3 regions of the Streptomyces sp. NPDC029169 genome follow, and region 2 is predicted to be linked to each of the others. Evidence: riboswitches for the same ligand, from Rfam matches in the RefSeq annotation. Region 2 holds a riboswitch; each other region holds the start of a gene.
What was found. A riboswitch is a leader RNA that binds a small molecule or an ion and turns the genes downstream of it on or off. The one in region 2 is predicted to bind cobalamin.

Region 1: it holds a riboswitch for cobalamin, as region 2 does, so the genes downstream of both, cobN (cobaltochelatase subunit CobN) here and ACZ4VI_RS14810 (energy-coupling factor ABC transporter permease) in region 2, are expected to answer to the same signal.
Region 3: it holds a riboswitch for cobalamin, as region 2 does, so the genes downstream of both, ACZ4VI_RS09020 (ribonucleoside-diphosphate reductase subunit alpha) here and ACZ4VI_RS14810 (energy-coupling factor ABC transporter permease) in region 2, are expected to answer to the same signal.

Annotation. Positions count from the first base shown of each region.
Region 1 is NZ_JBVHXA010000021.1:39,068-44,768, reverse strand. It holds gene cobN (cobaltochelatase subunit CobN) at 1-2,295, opposite strand, end outside; cobalamin riboswitch at 2,335-2,469, opposite strand; gene ACZ4VI_RS30725 (cobalamin biosynthesis protein CobG) at 2,537-4,069, shown strand; gene ACZ4VI_RS30720 (precorrin-8X methylmutase) at 4,084-4,719, shown strand; gene ACZ4VI_RS30715 (precorrin-2 C(20)-methyltransferase) at 4,716-5,701, shown strand, end outside.
Region 2 is NZ_JBVHXA010000006.1:351,956-357,656, forward strand. It holds gene ACZ4VI_RS14795 (ATP-binding cassette domain-containing protein) at 33-881, opposite strand; gene cbiQ (cobalt ECF transporter T component CbiQ) at 878-1,627, opposite strand; gene ACZ4VI_RS14805 (energy-coupling factor ABC transporter substrate-binding protein) at 1,634-1,975, opposite strand; gene ACZ4VI_RS14810 (energy-coupling factor ABC transporter permease) at 1,972-2,685, opposite strand; cobalamin riboswitch at 2,715-2,910, opposite strand; gene ACZ4VI_RS14815 (PTS-dependent dihydroxyacetone kinase phosphotransferase subunit DhaM) at 3,163-3,567, opposite strand; gene dhaL (dihydroxyacetone kinase subunit DhaL) at 3,564-4,178, opposite strand; gene dhaK (dihydroxyacetone kinase subunit DhaK) at 4,186-5,178, opposite strand; gene ACZ4VI_RS14830 (DUF5959 family protein) at 5,656-5,701, shown strand, end outside.
Region 3 is NZ_JBVHXA010000003.1:500,652-506,352, forward strand. It holds gene ACZ4VI_RS09015 (ribonucleotide-diphosphate reductase subunit beta) at 1-65, opposite strand, end outside; gene ACZ4VI_RS09020 (ribonucleoside-diphosphate reductase subunit alpha) at 65-2,428, opposite strand; cobalamin riboswitch at 2,559-2,687, opposite strand; gene ACZ4VI_RS09025 (GNAT family N-acetyltransferase) at 2,740-3,249, opposite strand; gene mctP (monocarboxylate uptake permease MctP) at 3,499-5,124, opposite strand; gene ACZ4VI_RS09035 (DUF3311 domain-containing protein) at 5,121-5,375, opposite strand; gene ACZ4VI_RS09040 (GntR family transcriptional regulator) at 5,576-5,701, opposite strand, start outside.

The DNA.
Region 1 (5,701 bases), on a different contig from region 2:
GACCTGCTCGCAGGCGAACCGAAGGACGGCGACGACGTCGGGGCCGTACCCGTCGGCGACGGCCGGGATCGCGTCCACGGACCAGTCCGCCGCCTCCATCGCCTCGACCAGCTCGCGCGCCGTCGCCTCCGCCTCGTCGGCGGTGGTCCGGGTCGCGGCCGACTCGTCCAGGCCCAGGGCCTCGCGCAGACCCGGCAGCGCCTGCGTACCGCCCCAGATCTGCCGGGCGCGCAGGATCGACAGCACGAGGTTGACCCGCGCCTCGCCCACCGGCGCCCCGCCCAGCACATGCAGGCCGTCCCTGATCTGCGCGTCCTTGACCTCGCAGAGCCAGCCGTCGACGTGCAGCAGGAAGTCGTCGAAGCCGTCGTCCTCCGGCCGGTCCTCGAGCCCCAGGTCGTGGTCGAGCTTCGCCGCCTGGATCAGGGTCCAGATCTGCGCGCGGATCGCGGGCAGCTTGGAGGGGTCCATGGAGGAGATCTGCGCGTACTCGTCGAGCAGCTGCTCCAGGCGCGCGATGTCACCGTAGGAGTCGGCGCGCGCCATCGGCGGCACCAGGTGGTCGACCAGGGTCGCGTGCACGCGCCGCTTGGCCTGCGTGCCCTCGCCCGGGTCGTTGACGAGGAACGGGTAGACGAGCGGCAGATCGCCGAGCGCCGCGTCCGGGCCGCACGCGGCCGACAGGCCCGCGTTCTTGCCCGGCAGCCACTCCAGGTTGCCGTGCTTGCCGAGGTGGACCATCGCGTCCGCGCCGAAGCCGCCGTCCTCGGCGCGCGCCGCGATCCAGCGGTAGGCGGCCAGGTAGTGGTGGGAGGGCGGGAGATCGGGGTCGTGGTAGATCGCGATCGGGTTCTCGCCGAAGCCGCGCGGCGGCTGGATGAGGATCAGCAGGTTCCCGCGCCGCAGGGCGGCGAGGACGATGTCGCCCTCGGGGTTGCGGGAGCGGTCGAGGAACATCTCGCCGGGCGCCGGGCCCCAGTGCTCCTCGACGTGCGTACGCAGTTCCTCCGGCAGGGTCGCGTACCAGCGCTTGTAGTCGGCGGCCGGGATACGGACCGGGTTGCGGGCGAGCTGCTCCTCGGTGAGCCAGTCCTGGTCGTGGCCGCCGGCCTCGATCAGGGCGTAGATCAGCTCGTCGCCGTCACCGGAGACGAGACCGGGAATCTCCTCCACGGGCCCGAAGTCGTACCCCTCTGCCCGCAGTCGGCGCAGCAGCGCGACGGCGGAGGCGGGGGTATCGAGGCCGACCGCGTTGCCGATCCGGGAGTGCTTGGTCGGGTACGCGGAGAGGACCAGGGCGAGCTTCTTCTCGGCGTTCGGGATGTGCCGCAGACGGGCGTGGCGGACGGCGATCCCGGCGACCCGGGCCGCGCGCTCGGCGTCGGCGACATAGGCCGGGAGGCCGTCCTCGTCGATCTCCTTGAAGGAGAACGGGACGGTGATGAGCCGGCCGTCGAACTCGGGCACGGCGACCTGGCTGGCGGCGTCCAGCGGGGAGAGCCCCTCGTCGTTCTCCTCCCAGGCGGAGCGCGAGCCGGTGAGGCAGAGCGCCTGCAGGATCGGTACGTCGAGGGCGGCGAGCGCGCCCGCGTCCCAGGCGTCCTCGTCCCCGCCGGCCTGCGCCTCGGCGGGCTTGGTGCCGCCGGCGGCGAGGACGGTGGTGACGATGGAGTCCGCGCGGCGGAGGGTGTCGACCAGCTCGGGCTCGGGGGCGCGCAGGGAGGCGACGTAGAGCGGGAGGGCCTGCGCGCCGGCGTCCTCGATCGCCTCGCAGAGCGCGTCGACGAAGGCGGTGTTCCCGCTCATGTGGTGGGCGCGGTAGTAGAGCACGGCGACGGTCGGTCCGGTCTCCGTACGGGGAGTGCGCTCCAGGGGGCCCCAGGTGGGGGCGGGGGCCGGGGCCTCGAAGCCGTGACCGGTGAGCAGCACGGTGTCGGAGAGGAAGCGGGCGAGCTGCTCCAGGTTGGCGGGGCCGCCGTGCGCGAGGTAGGCGTGGGCCTCGGTGGCGACGCCGACGGGGACCGTGGAGGCCTCCATGAGCTGGGCGTCCGGGGCCTGTTCGCCGGAGAGCACGACCAGCGGCCGGCCGGCGGCACGCAGCGCGTCCAGGCCCTCCTCCCAGGCCCGCAGCCCGCCGAGGAGACGTACGAGAACGAGGTCGGCGCCGTCGAGGAGCCCCGGGAGGTCGTCCAGGGCGAGACGGGAGGGGTTGGCGAACCGGTACTCGACCGGGCCGCCGGCCGCGCGGGCGCTGAGCAGGTCGGTGTCGGAGTGCGACAGCAACAGAATTCGCATGCGTGCGCAGGCCTTCCTCGGGGTTGTCCGCGCCCCGGGTGGTCGTGTGGACGGCAGGAGTTCCTGACTCACCCGGCCCCTTCCGGGACCCGGCTCACAGTGGCGGGACCGCGCCGGATTCTCACCGGGCTTCCTCCCCGGGGTCCTGGGACCCCATGCCGATCTGCATAGTAGAGCGTGCCCTCGGCCAGGCGGGGGGTTGGCCGGATCACACTCGGTGGTCGCCCGGATCCACGTCGGTATGCTCGCCGCCATGCCGACCGACCCGCGCACCACGCCCAACCGGGGCGAACCCGTCATACGGGACCGCGGTGACGCCTGCCCCGGGGCGCTTCGGCTGCACGCCGCCGACGACGGGCGATTGGCCCGACTGCGCCTGCCTGCAGGTTTGTTGACGGCACGTCAGGCCGAGATCCTGGCCAGCGCGGCCGAGGACCTGGGCGACGGGCGCGTCAGCGTCACCTCCCGGGGGAACGTGGAGCTGCGCGGCCTCGCCGAGGGCTGCGGGGCGGAGCTGGCGGAGCTGCTCGCGGGGGCCGGTCTGCTGCCCTCCCCGACCCATGAGCGTGTCCGGAACATCGTCGCCTCCCCGGCGGCCGGACTGGACGGACTCGGCTGCGGTGACGTGCAGTTGTGGGCCCGCGAACTGGACGCGCTGCTGTGCGCGGAGCCCGCCGCGGCCGCCCTCTCGGGCCGCTTCCTCTTCGCCCTCGACGACGGCCGCGGGGACGTGGCGGGGCTCGGCGGAGATGTGACCTTGATCGCAGCGGCGTCCTGGGCGGACGGCGAGGGTACGGCCAGGGTCCGGGAGCCCGACGTGCCGCGTGGCGGGGGTGCGGCGACGCCGCCGGCCGGGCGGCCCGCGGCCGGAGTCCAGGACCCGGACGGGATCCAGGACCCGGACGGGATCCGGGACCCGGACGCGTCGCGGGCCGGCAGCGCGGCCACGTCGGCGGCCGGGCTGCCCGCGGCCCGGGTCCAGGACCCGGACGGGGTCCAGGACCCGGACGCGCCGCGGGTCGGCAGCGCGGCCACGTCGGCGGCCGGTCGGCCCGCGTGCGGCGCATCCGTCGCGCTGCTCCGCGTCGGCGCCCAGGTCTTTCGGGTCGCTCACGCCGACGCGCCCCGCGCCGCGCTCGCCGCCGCCTTGGCCTTTCTCGACGCCGCGCGGGACGCCGGGAACGGGGCCTGGCGGGTGCGGGAGCTGCCTGAGGGGTGCCGGCCTGACCTGGCCGGGGCCCTCGCCCGGGCCGGGGTCGTGGCGGAGCCCGTATCCACGACAGAGGTCCCCCGGGGCGCGCCGCCCGCGCCCGGGCTCCTCGGCGACACCGCCCTGCACGTCCTCGCGCCACTCGGCCGACTGACCGCCGCCCAGCTGCGGGCCCTCGCCGCCACGGCCGACGAGGTACGGCTGACCCCCTGGCGGGGCGTCGTCGTGACCGGCGTCGCGCCCGAGCGGCTCGACGCGCTCGCGGGCGCCGGGCTGATCACCCGCCCCGACGACCCCTGGAACGGCGTCGGCGCCTGCACCGGGCGCCCCGGCTGCTCCAAGTCCCTCGCCGACGTCCGGGCGGACGCCACCCCGGGCGACGGCGGCCTCCCCGTCCATTTCTCCGGGTGCGAGCGCCGCTGCGGCCATCCTCAAGCCCCTACGTGGGTCGATGTCGTCGCCACCGGCGAGGGCGCCTACCTCGTGGACGGGCGCCCCACCCCCCGTACCGAACTCCCCGACGCCGTCGCGACGGCCCGCGTCCCCCCAGCAACCACGAGATGAGCGAGAACGACACGATGTTCGACTACGAGAAGGACGGCGCGGAGATCTACCGCCAGTCCTTTGCCACGATCCGCGCCGAGGCGGATCTGGCGGGCCTGCCCGCCGACGTCAGCCAGGTCGCGGTGCGCATGATCCACGCCTGCGGCATGACCGACCTCGTACGCGATATCGCCTACTCCCCGCAGGTCGTCTCGCGCGCCCGCGCCGCCCTGCGCGCCGGTGCGCCCATCCTCTGCGACGCGCAGATGGTCGCGAGCGGCGTCACCCGCAGGCGGCTGCCCGCCGACAACGACGTGGTCTGCACGCTCTCCGACCCCTCCGTGCCCGCGCTCGCCGCCGAGCTCGGCACCACCCGCAGCGCCGCCGCCCTCGAACTCTGGCGCGACCGCCTCGAAGGCTCCGTCGTCGCCATCGGCAACGCGCCCACCGCCCTCTTCCACCTCCTGGAGATGATCGCGAAGGGCGCCCCCCGCCCCGCGGCCGTCCTCGGCATCCCGGTCGGCTTCATCGGCGCCGCCGAGTCCAAGGACGCCCTCGCCGCCCAGGAACTGGGCCTCGACTACCTCGTCGTACGGGGCCGGCGCGGCGGTAGCGCGATGACCGCCGCCGCGATCAACGCGATCGCTCACGAAGCGGAGATCCAGCAGTGACCGGAAAGCTGTACGGCGTGGGCCTCGGCCCCGGCGACCCGAACCTGATGACGGTGGCGGCCGTGAAGGCCATCGCCGCCGCCGACGTGATCGCGTACCACTCCGCCCGGCACGGCCGCTCCATCGCCCGGTCCATAGCCGCCGAGCACATCCGCGAGGACCACATCGAGGAGCGGCTGATGTACCCGCTCACGGTGGAGACCACGGACCACCCCGGCGGCTACCGGGGCGCGCTCGACGACTTCTACGAGGAGGCGGCGGCCCGCCTCGCCGCCCACCTGGACGCGGGCCGCACGGTCGCCGTGCTCGCCGAGGGCGACCCGCTCTTCTACGGCTCGTACCAGCACATGCACAAGCGGCTCGCGGACCGTTACGACACCACCGTCATCCCCGGTGTCACCTCGGTCAGCGCGGCCGCCGCACGGCTCGGGGAGCCGCTGTGCGAGGCGGAGGAGGTCCTGACGATCATCCCCGGCACGCTGCCGGAGGACGAGCTGACGGCCCGGCTCGCGGGCACGGACTCGGCGGTCGTGATGAAGCTGGGCCGGACGTTCCCGACCGTCCGGCGCGCGCTGGAGCGGGCGGGCCGGCTCGAGGACGCGCGGTATGTGGAGCGGGCGTTCATGGCGGGCGAGCGGACCTCCGAGCTCGCCGAGGTGGACCCGGAGACGGTCCCGTACTTCTCGGTGGCGGTCCTCCCCTCCCGTATCGACGCTGTGACCCCCGAGTCCCGCGAGCGGGGCGAGGTCGTCGTCGTCGGCACCGGCCCGGCAGGCGCACCCTGGCTGACCCCGGAGTCGCGCGGCGCGCTGGTCAACGCCGACGACCTCGTCGGCTACACCACCTACCTCGACCGGGTCCCGTCGCTCCGCCCCGGCCAGCGCCGGCACGGCTCGGACAACAAGGTCGAGTCCGAGCGCGCCGAGTTCGCGCTCGACCTGGCCCTGCGCGGCCGCCGGGTGGCGGTCGTCTCAGGCGGCGA
Region 2 (5,701 bases):
CGCCGGGGGCCGCGATGTGACCAGTGAGGTGGTCAAGCCTCTCGGGTCGCTGTGACCCAGCCGTCCAGGTCCTCCGCCGTGCGCGGGCCCTCCCTGTCCGCGGCGAGCAGCCCGTGCGCGCGCAGCAGGCGCGTCACCGCCATGCCCCACGGGCGGCGAAGCCGGGCCGCGTCGAGCAGCGCGTCGTCGGCGAGCAGCTCCTCGACCGGGCCCGTTCGGAGGCCCTCCGGCGAGAGGACCGCGGCCTCGTCCGCCCAGCGCAGCGCCAGGTCGACGTCATGGGTGGCCATCACCACCGTGGTACCCGACTCCCGCAGCCGGCCAAGGACCTCAAGGAGCCGTTCCTGCCCGTGCGGATCGAGACCGGCCGTCGGCTCGTCCATGATGAGAACCCGGGGGCGCATCGCGACGGCGCCGGCGATCGCAGCCCGCTTCCGCTGCCCGTACGAGAGCAGATGCGTCGGCCGGTCCTCCAGCGCGACGATGTCCAGCGCCTCCAGCGCCTCGCGCACCCGGAGCCGTACCTCCTCCTCCGGCAGTCCCAGGTTCATCGGCCCGAACGACACGTCCTGACCGACCGAGGCCGCGAAGAGCTGGTCGTCCGGGTCCTGGACGACCAGCTGCACGGTCGTCCGCAGGAGCGTCAGTCCCTTCCTGTCGTACGACACCTCCTCGCCGTCCAGCCGGAGCGCGCCGCTCCCGCAGCGCAGGCCCCCGCTCAGCAGCCGCAGCATCGTCGTCTTGCCGCCGCCGTTACGGCCGAGGAGTGCCATCGCCCGGCCCTCCGGCACGGCGAAGTCGATGCCGTCGAGGACGACCGGCCCGTCCTCGTAGGCGAACGTGGCCTTCACCAGTTCCACGACAGGTGGCGCAGGACTCACGGCAGGGACCTTTCCAGTACGAGAGTGAGGGCAACGAGCCCGCCCAGCAGGCCGGCCGTCGAGGCGAGGAAGCGGCCCGAGACCGCGGCCTCCGGCACAAGGACCCGCAGCGTCCCGTCGTAACCCCGCCCGGCGAGGCCCGACTGCAGGCGCTGCGCCCGGTCGAAGGCGCGCACGAACGCCGTCGCGCCGAGGCCGGCGAGGGAACGCCAGGCCGCCGCCCGCGTGGTCAGCCCCAGCCGGGCCGCCTGCGCCTGCCGGATTTTGGATATTGAATCCAAAAGAAGAAAGCTGATCCGGTACATCACCAGCGCCACGTCCACCACCGGCGCCGGCACCCCGGCCCGCACCAGTCGCGGCAGCACGTCCGAGACGGGTGTGGTGAAGGCGAACAGCAGCACGCCCAAGGACGCGGACGACGTCCGCAGCAACAGCTCACCCGCGTGGACCGGACCGTTCTCCGCGAGCGCGACGAGGCCCCGGGCCCCGCCCACCTCGAAGAGGAGCGGGACCGCACCCGTCACACAGAAGCCCAGCGGGATGCGGAACGCGCGCCACAGCTGACGCCCCGGCACCCCGGCCGGACCGAGGAGGACGCCCAGGGTGGCCGCCGCGACCAGGACGGCACCGGGCCACGGCGGCAGACAGACCGCGCACAGCGTCAGACCGAATCCGAGCACGGCCTTCTCGGCAGGGTGTCGGCGGCGCCAGCGACTGCTGTGCGCCGCGGCGTCGATCGGCAGCACCGGCGGCTACTCGTCGCCCGTGGCCGCTCGCGACAGCTTCGCCGCCGCGCGCGCCTCACCCTGCCTGCGCCCGCGCCGCAGCCCGAAGTAGTACGCGAGCACTCCGGCGCCGAGTGCCGCCTGCAGGGAGAACAGCCCCGACTCGATCTCGGCGGACGGCGGCTCGTACAGCGGGCTGAACCACGGCTCGTAGTCCGGGTCGATCTCGGTGATCGCCGCCTCCGCCTGCCCGTCCGCGCCCGTGAACGGCTCCTCCTTGCCGTCGCCGAGACCCAGCGCGAGCGGGAGCACCGCCAGCGCCGCGACGACGAGCAGCAGCAGGGTGTTGATCTTCGCGTTACGGCTCATCGGGCGCTCGCCTCCGCCGCGTCGGTCTTCTCATCGGACTTCTTACGGGACGGCAGCAGGACACCGAGCCGGGTCAGGTCGCTCTTGCTGGACTGCGTGAGCAGCCGCATCACGAGCACCGTGAGCAGCCCCTCGCTGACGGCGAGCGGCAGCTGCGTGACCGCGAAGATGCCGCCGAACTTGGCCAGCGCGCCGAGCACACCGCTGCCCGGGTCGGGGAAGGCCAGCGCGAGCTGGACGCTGGTCACGCAGTACGTCGACAGGTCGGCGACGAACGCGCCGAAGAACACGCTCACCATGAGCGGCACTTCGAAGCGGCGCAGCAGCCAGTACGTACCGAAACCGGCCCACGGCCCCACGATCGCCATCGAGAACACGTTGGCGCCGAGCGTGGTGAGCCCGCCGTGGGCGAGCAGCAGCGCCTGGAAGAGCAGCGTGATCGTGCCCAGGACCGCCATCACCGGCGGACGGAACAGGATGGCGCCCAGGCCCGTACCGGTCGGGTGCGAGCAACTGCCCGTCACCGACGGGAGCTTGAGGGCGGAGAGGACGAAGGTGAACGCACCGGACGCACCGAGCAGCAGGGTGGACTCGGGGTTGGCCTTGACCTCACGGGTCAGCGCGCGGACGCCGTGGACGACGAAGGGAGCGGACGCGACGCCCCAGGCGGCCGCGTGCACAGGGGGCAGATACCCCTCGGCTATATGCATGGTTGGGAGACCCTCTCCAGCACCTCGTGGATGGACAACGCACCTTGGCCGGTCTCCTGGCTGACGGGTCATGCCGCCGCGGCTCCGCCTTCCCACACCGCCGCGGTCTCCCGCGGCGGTCCAGTGGCTTCCCCGGAGGGATGGAGCCGGACTTCCCGATCACAGTGGCGAGGGCCGCACCGGTACCGCACCGGTTTCCCGTACACCAAGGCGCTGTGACATTAGTGGGTTGACCAGCTACATCACAACACGGCGCCTCCCCGGGACGGTGTGTGACGAGCCTCCCGGGCCCCCGGCACACCCCTTCCGCCTCGCCTCACCCCTTGCGTCCCCGGCTCACTCCTTCCGTCCCCGGCTCCCCCCTGCCGGCCCCCGGCTCACCCCCGTCCGTCTCTGTTCACTCCTTCCGTCCCCGGCTCACCCCCGTCCGTCTCTGTTCACTCCTTCCGTCCCCGGCTCACGCCTTCCGTCCCCCGGTCACTCCTTCCGGTACGTGTACGCCTCCGAGGCCGCGGCCACCACCGCGTCCAGGTCCCCGCCCGCGCTCGCGGTGACGAGGGCGGCGACGGCGCCCTCGACGAACGGGGCATCCACGAGCCGTGATCCCACGGGCAGTTCGTCCCCCTCGGCGAGAAGCGCCTTGACGGTCAGGACGGCGCTGCCGAGGTCGACGAGGAGGGCCACCCCGGCGCCCCGGTCGACCGCCTTCGCCGCCTCGACGATCCGCTCGGAGCTGGTGCCGAGGCCTCCGTCGGGGGTGCCGCCGGCGGCGGCGACCGGCGCGGTCGGGCCGCCGCCCGCGAGCCCCTGGGCCAAGGCGGCGACGGCGTCGGCCACGCCCGCGCTGTGCGAGACAAGCACGATGCCCACCGGACCGGTCACGCGGCGGCCACCTCCGCCAGGGCGGCGACGAGCAGCGCCGACGAGGTGGCTCCGGGGTCCTGGTGGCCGATGGAACGCTCGCCCAGATAGCTCGCCCGGCCCTTGCGCGCCTGGAGCGGTACGGTCGCGAGGGCGCCGGCCTCGGCCGCGTCCCGGGCGGCGGCGAAGGAGTCGCCGAGCGCCTCGGCCGCCGGAACGAGCGCGTCCAGCATCGTCTTGTCCCCGACCTGGGCCCCGCCGAGCTGGCCGACGGCGGCGACCCCGGCGGCCAGCGCCGCCGCCAGGTCCTGCCGCGTCACCGAGGTGCCGTCCCCGAGCGCCTTGCCGGTGCGGCGCAGCAGCGTCCCGTACAGCGGTCCGGAGGCGCCTCCGACGGTGGAGATCAACTGCCGCCCAGCGGCGACGAGTACGGCCCCCGGTGTCTCGGTCGGCTCCTTGTCCAGGAGGTCCGTCACGGCGGCGAACCCCCGCTTCAGGTTGGTGCCGTGGTCCGCGTCGCCGATCGCCGAGTCGAGCTCGGTCAGGTGCCCGGCCTCCCGGTCGACGGCGGCCGCGGCCGTGGTCAGCCAGCGACGGAAGAACGCGGCGTCGAACTCGTTCACTTCGGGCATCCCCCGCTCACCGGCCCCAGCGCAGAGCGGGCGTCTGCACGGGCGCGTCCCACAGCCGCAACAACTCCTCGTCGGCCTCGCAGACCGTCACCGAGCAGCCGGCCATGTCCAGCGAGGTCACGTAGTTGCCCACCAGTGTGCGGGCGACCGGGACCCCGCGCTCGGCCAGGACCCGCTGTACCTCGGCGTTGAACCCGTACAGTTCGAGCAGCGGCGTGCCGCCCATCCCGTTCACCAGGACCAGGACCGGACCGGTCGGCCGCAGATCCTCCAGTACGGCATCGACGGCGACGTCCGCGATCTCGCCCGAGGTCATCATCGGCCGCCGCTCACGCCCCGGCTCCCCGTGGATGCCGATCCCCAACTCCAACTCACCCTCGGGAAGTTCGAAGGTAGGGCTGCCCTTCGCGGGCGTGGTGCAGGCGCTCAGCGCCACACCGAAACTCCGCGACCGCTCGTTCACCCGCCGCGCGACCGACTCCACCCGCTCCAGCGGCGCGCCCTCCTCGGCCGCGGCCCCGGCGATCTTCTCCACGAAGAGCGTCGCCCCGGTTCCGCGCCGCCCGGCCGTGTACAGACTGTCCGTCACCGCCACGTCGTCGTCGACGAGCACCTTGGCGATCTGGATGCCCTCGTCCTCGGCGAGTTCGGCGGCCATCTCGAAGTTGAGCACGTCACCGGTGTAGTTCTTGACGACGAACAGCACCCCGGCCCCACTGTCGACCGCGGCGGCGGCCCGCACCATCTGATCGGGCACGGGCGACGTGAACACCTCCCCGGGGCACGCGGCCGACAGCATCCCGGGCCCCACGAACCCCCCGTGCAGCGGCTCGTGCCCGGACCCGCCCCCGGACACAAGACCCACCTTCCCGGCGACGGGCGCGTCCCGCCGCAGCACGACACGGTTCTCGACATCGACGGTGAGCTCGGGATGCGCGGCGGCCATGCCCCGCAGCGCGTCGGCGACCACGGTCTCCGGAACGTTGATCAGCATCCTCATGTGTACCTCCAGATGAGATGAGCAGGCGAGCCAATGAGCAGGGTTTTTGCAGGTCAGAGCAGGTGAGGCGAATTGTTGATCTTGGCGGTTCATGTCGGCGAACGGCGGTTCTGCGCGGTACTGATGCTGAGTGAATGCTGACTTTCCTGATGGCGCATCAGGTTCGGGTCGTGTGAACGAGCTTTGCGAATGCGCATCATGGCGCAATTATCGACGCGAGGTCGCGTGTGCGCACCGGCGCGTCATGGGTCGGATTCGGGCGATTCCGATTCCAGGACGCGTGCGGAGTAGGGACTCGCGGGAGTGGGTCCGATCCGGTGTGTGGTGCACTCCTGACAGTGGCTCAGTACGACCTTCCTCACGTCACCCCTGAGAACTCCTCGCAGAATGAGGCTGGGGGCAACCTGGTTGTGCCCGAAGATCCGGTTCACCACCATGAGCCCTGACGGATGTGGGCGGCGCAGCAGAGGGTGAACAGTGGATTTGATCAGGCTGTCGGATGGCGACAACAGCTTCCGGGTGC
Region 3 (5,701 bases), on a different contig from region 2:
CGCATGGGGCGGAGAGTCAGCTCGAAGCCCGGGTCGAGGAGGTTCTTCTGTTCGTTGGAGCTCATTACTGGCAGGCCTCGCAGGACTCGGGGTTCTCAAGGGAGCAGGCGACCGCCTCGGGGTCGGCGGCCTGTTGGACGGGGATCGGCGTCGCGGACGCCGCGCGGGCGATCCTCGTCGCCGGGCGGGAGCGCAGGTAGTACGTCGTCTTCAGGCCCTGCTTCCAGGCGTACGCGTACATCGACGACAGCTTGCCGATCGTCGGGGTTTCGAGGAACAGGTTCAGGGACTGGCTCTGGTCCAGGAACGGCGTGCGGGCCGCCGCCATGTCGATCAGGCCGCGCTGCGGGATCTCCCACGCCGTCCGGTACAGCTCGCGGACCTCGGCCGGGACCCAGGTGAAGCCGGCCACCGAGCCGTTGGACTCGCGCAGTGCCTCGCGGGTCTGCGCGTCCCACACGCCGAGCCGCTTCAGCTCCTCCACCAGGTACGAGTTGACCTGGAGGAACTCTCCCGAGAGCGTCTCGCGCTTGAACAGGTTGGAGACCTGCGGCTCGATGCACTCGTACACGCCCGCGATCGAGGCGATCGTCGCCGTCGGCGCGATGGCGAGGAGGAGGGAGTTGCGCATGCCGGTCGACGCGATCCGCTCGCGCAGCGCCGTCCACCGCTCCGGCCAGTTCAGCTCGACGTCGTAGTGGTCGGGGTGCAGGACACCGCGCGCCGTACGGGTCTTCTCCCAGGCCGGCAGGGGGCCGTTGCGCTCGGCGAGGTCGGCGGAGGCCTCGTACGCCGCCAGCATGATCCGCTCGGCGATACGGGTGGACAGGGCGCGCGCCTCCGCCGAGTCGAAGGGCAGCTTCAGCTGGAAGAAGACGTCCTGGAGGCCCATCGCGCCCAGGCCCACCGGGCGCCAGCGGGCGTTGGAGCGGCCGGCCTGCTCGGTCGGGTAGAAGTTGATGTCCACGACCCGGTCGAGGAACGTGACGGCCGTGCGGACGGTCTCGTCCAGGCGCTCCCAGTCGATGTCGCCGTCGACGACGAATGCTCCCAGGTTCACCGAACCCAGGTTGCAGACCGCCGTCTCGCCGTCGTCCGTGACCTCCAGGATCTCCGTGCAGAGGTTGGAGGAGTGGACCGTGTGGCCCGGCTCGGCGGTCTGGTTGGCCGTGCGGTTCGAGGCGTCCTTGAACGTCATCCAGCCGTTGCCGGTCTGGGCGAGGGTCCGCATCATCCGGCCGTACAGGTCACGGGCGGGCATGGTCTTGCGGGCGAGCCCCTTCGCCTCGGCGGCGCGGTACGCGGCGTCGAACTCCTCGCCCCACAGGTCGACCAGCTCGGGCACGTCGGCCGGGGAGAAGAGCGACCACTCGGCGTCGGCGTTGACGCGGCGCATGAACTCGTCCGGGATCCAGTGCGCCAGGTTCAGGTTGTGCGTACGCCGGGCGTCCTCACCGGTGTTGTCGCGCAGCTCAAGGAACTCCTCGATGTCCGCGTGCCAGGTCTCCAGGTAGACCGCGGCCGCGCCCTTTCGCCGCCCGCCCTGGTTCACGGCCGCGACCGAGGCGTCCAGGGTCTTCAGGAACGGCACGATGCCGTTGGAGTGCCCGTTGGTGCCGCGGATCAGCGAACCGCGGGCGCGGATACGGGAGTACGAGAGCCCGATGCCGCCCGCGTGCTTCGAGAGCCGCGCGACCTGGTGGTAACGGTCGTAGATGGAGTCCAGCTCGTCGAGCGGGGAGTCGAGGAGGTAGCAGGACGACATCTGCGGGTGGCGGGTGCCGGAGTTGAAGAGCGTGGGGGAGGAGGGCAGGTAGTCCAGCCGGCTCATCAGCCCGTACAGCGCGGCGACTTCGTCCAGGGCGCGCGTGGAGTCGTCCTCGGCCAGACCGCAGGCGACGCGGAGCATGAAGTGCTGCGGCGTCTCGATCACCTTGCGGGTGATCGGGTGACGCAGCAGGTAACGGGAGTAGAGGGTGCGCAGGCCGAAGTAGCCGAAGCGGTCGTCCGCGGTGCCGTCGATGAGCGCGTCGAGCCGCTCGGCGTGCAGGGCGACGAACGCGGCGGTGCGGTCGGCGATCAGGCCCTCGCGGTGACCGACGGCGACGGACTCGGAGAAGGTGACCGAGCCCTGGGAGGCCGCCTCGTCGGCGATCGTGATCGTGAGCAGCCGGGCCGCGAGCCGGGAGTACGCGGGGTCCTCGGCGATCAGACCCGCGGCCGCCTCCGTGGCCAGTTCGCGCAGCTCCGCCTCGTCCGAACCGGCGTTGCGGCCGCGCAGCGCGGCGGCGGCGACCTTGCCGGGGTCGGTGTCGGTGAGGTCGGCGGTGAGGTCGGTCAGGGTCCGCAGGAGTACGGTCCCGGGTCCGTCGCTCTCCTTGCCGTCGCTCTCGATCACTGCGGCCGGATCGGCGGGCGCGATGGTCACGTGGGGGCTCTCCCTCGCTCGGCTCGGGGCCGGCGGGGGGAGGCGGGCGGCGGCCACACCCGTACGCAGGGGAGGGCCGCGCCACGGCCCACTCCGCGAGGCCCGGACGTCTGTGGCACCCGGAACGGAAGGACCGGGCGCGCTGTCCGCAGGTCTTCGGACTCGGCCGGTGCACAAGCACACCGAAACCACACCGTTGCGGGACAGTTCCGGATTTCCACCGGATTCCCCTGCGAGAACAGCGAGCACGAGCATACATGTGGGGGGCGCTCCTCGAAGCACCCCCCACATGTTGTGTGTCGCCCGTGCGCCTACAACTCCAGGGCGTAGCTGAGCAGAAGGAACTCCGGCTGCTCGGGGAGGGGGCTCCAGTCCCGTTCCGGGGTGCGCCGGAAGCCGAGCCGCTCGTACACGCGGTGGGCGCCGCGCATGGCGGGCTGGGTGGACAGGACGATCCGTACGCAGCCCTCGACGGCCCGCGCGCGCTCGATGCAGGCCCGTACGAGCGCCTCGCCGACGCCCCGGCCGCGGGCGGCGCGGTCGACGGCCAGCATCCGGATCTCGGCCTCGCCCTCGCGGGCGAGGTCGGCCATCGGTCCGGGCGAGGGGACGAAGGTCACGCCGCCAAGCAGCGTGCCCTCCGCGTCGACGGCCACCAGCACCTCGGCCGCCGCGGCCCGCTTGGCCACGTCCCGCAGCTCGCCCAGATACCAGTCGCCCTCGCCGAAGTGGAGCAGCTCGTCGGCGAGATACGCCTGCCCGATGATCTCCCCGAGGGCGTCGTACTCCTCGGGCCGTACCGCCCTGGTGGTGAAGTCCATGCGACGCAGTCTGCCGCGCTCAGCCGCTCGCGCCCACTCCGTTGCCGGGGGCTCCGTCGCCGACCTGGATGCGCAGCCCGTTCTCCGTACGGAAGCCGTCGACCTCCGTCACGTACACGTGCCCGGGAAGGGTCTGCAGGGCCCGGGCGCGGGCCTCAAGCTCCGCGCGGTCGGGCGGGGACGCACCGAAGAAGGCCGCCGCGCTTTCCCTGAGGAAGCGCGACGGCCTTCGGTCGTGTCCGGAGCGGCTCAGTGGGAGCCGACGCCCACCTTCGGCAGCTCGGTGGCGACGCCCTTGTCGCCCGCGTCCGCCGTGTAGTCCGACGGCGAGGTCTCGTCCACGCCCTCCGGGGCCTTGACGGCCTTCAGGACGAAGGTCAGGACGACGGTGACGAGGACGTTGATCACGAAGGCGGTGAGGCCGATGTAACCGATCTCGCCGATGCCCGGGATCTCGGCGGACGAGCCGCCGAAGTGCTTCTGGGTCGGGCTGGCCACGCCGTACGCGGCCAGCGTGCCGTAGACCATGCCGACGGCCCAGCCCGTGAGCAGCGCCCAGCGGTGGAACCAGCGGGTGAACAGGCCGCCGACCAGGGCCGGGAGGGTCTGCAGGATCCAGATGCCACCGAGCAGCTGGAAGTTGATGGCGACCGTCTTGTCCATGGTGAGGACGAAGGCCAGCGCACCGACCTTGACGAGCAGCGACACCAGCTTGGACACCTTGGTCTCCTGCTCCGGCGTGGCGTCCGGCTTCAGGAAGTCCTTGTAGATGTTGCGGGTGAAGAGGTTGGCGGCGGCGATCGACATGATCGCGGCCGGCACCAGCGCGCCGATGCCGATGGCGGCGAAGGCGACGCCCGCGAACCAGTCCGGGAACATGTTCTCGAACAGCTGCGGGATGGCGAGCTGACCGTTGGTCACCTTCACACCGGCGGCGATCGCCATGAAGCCGAGCAGCGCGAGCAGGCCCAGCATCAGCGAGTACAGCGGCAGGATCGTGGTGTTGCGGCGGATCACGTCACGGCTGCGCGAGGAGAGCGTCGCCGTGATCGAGTGCGGGTACATGAAGAGCGCGAGCGCCGAGCCGAGCGCGAGCGTCGCGTAGCCCCACTGGCCCATCTCGCCCGGCACCAGCGCGCCGCGCGGCTTCTCGGTCGCCGGGTTGATCGTCGCGTACGCCTCGCCGGCCTTGGTGAAGATCTCGTCGAAGCCGCCCAGCTTGATCGGGATGTAGATGATCGCCACCGCGATGACGATGTAGATCAGGGTGTCCTTGACGAAGGCGATGAGCGCCGGGGCGCGCAGACCCGAGGAGTAGGTGTACGCCGCGAGGACACCGAAGGCGATGAGCAGCGGCAGGTCCTTGACGAACCAGTGCGTGTTCTCGCCGCCGCCCACGCCCATCACGTCCAGGACCGCCTGGATGCCGACGAGCTGGAGCGCGATGTACGGCATGGTCGCGAGGATGCCGGTGACGGCGACCGCCAGCGACAGGCCCTTGGAACCCCAGCGTCCGCGCACGAAGTCCGAGGTGGTGACGTACCCGTGCTTGTGCGACACCGACCAGAGGCGGGGCAGGAAGGTGAAGATCAGCGGGTAGACGAGGATCGTGTACGGCACGGCGAAGAAGCCGGCCGCGCCCGCCGCGTAGATCGCCGCCGGGACGGCGACGAAGGTGTACGCGGTGTAGAGGTCGCCGCCCAGCAGGAACCAGGTCACCCAGGTGCCGAACGACCGTCCGCCCAGGCCCCATTCGTCGAGGCTGTGCTCGTTCTCGGCCCTGCGCCAGCGCGAGGCGAGGAAGCCCATGACCGTGACGGCCAGGAAGAAGAAGATGAAGACGGCGAGTGCGACGCCGTTCACGCCGTCCTTCACTTCGACGCACCTCCCTTGCGGGCGCGCTGGTCACGCTGCCACAGCTTGAACGCGATCATGGTCAGCGCGGTCGAGATGAGCACCCACGCCATCTGGTACCAGTAGAAGAACGGGATGCCGATGAACATCGGTTCGACCTTCGCGTACGAGCTCACCCAGAGCATCGCCACGAACGGCGCGAACAGACAGAGCGCCACCACCACCCGAACCGGGGTGATGACCGGTTCCTTCTTTTGTGTCACTTCCGACATACGGCGACTCCGTCCCCTCGCGAACACCCTTGATCAGCTGTGCAATGCGGAGGAAATCTAGGGGACCGTTTCACTCTATGGAACCCCCGTCCGAATAGCGGACGGATCACCTTCCGGGTACGACAGCGCCCCGACACTCCTCACGGAGATATCGGGGCGCTGGTTCAGCGTATGAGCGATCTTTTTCAGCCGTTGGGCCGCTAGCCGTTGGGCCTCTGCAGCCGCGCCACGAACTTGTACCGGTCGCCGCGGTACACCGAGCGCACCCACTCGACGGGCTCGCCCTGCGCGTCCAGCGAGTGGCGGGAGAGCATCAGCATCGGCAG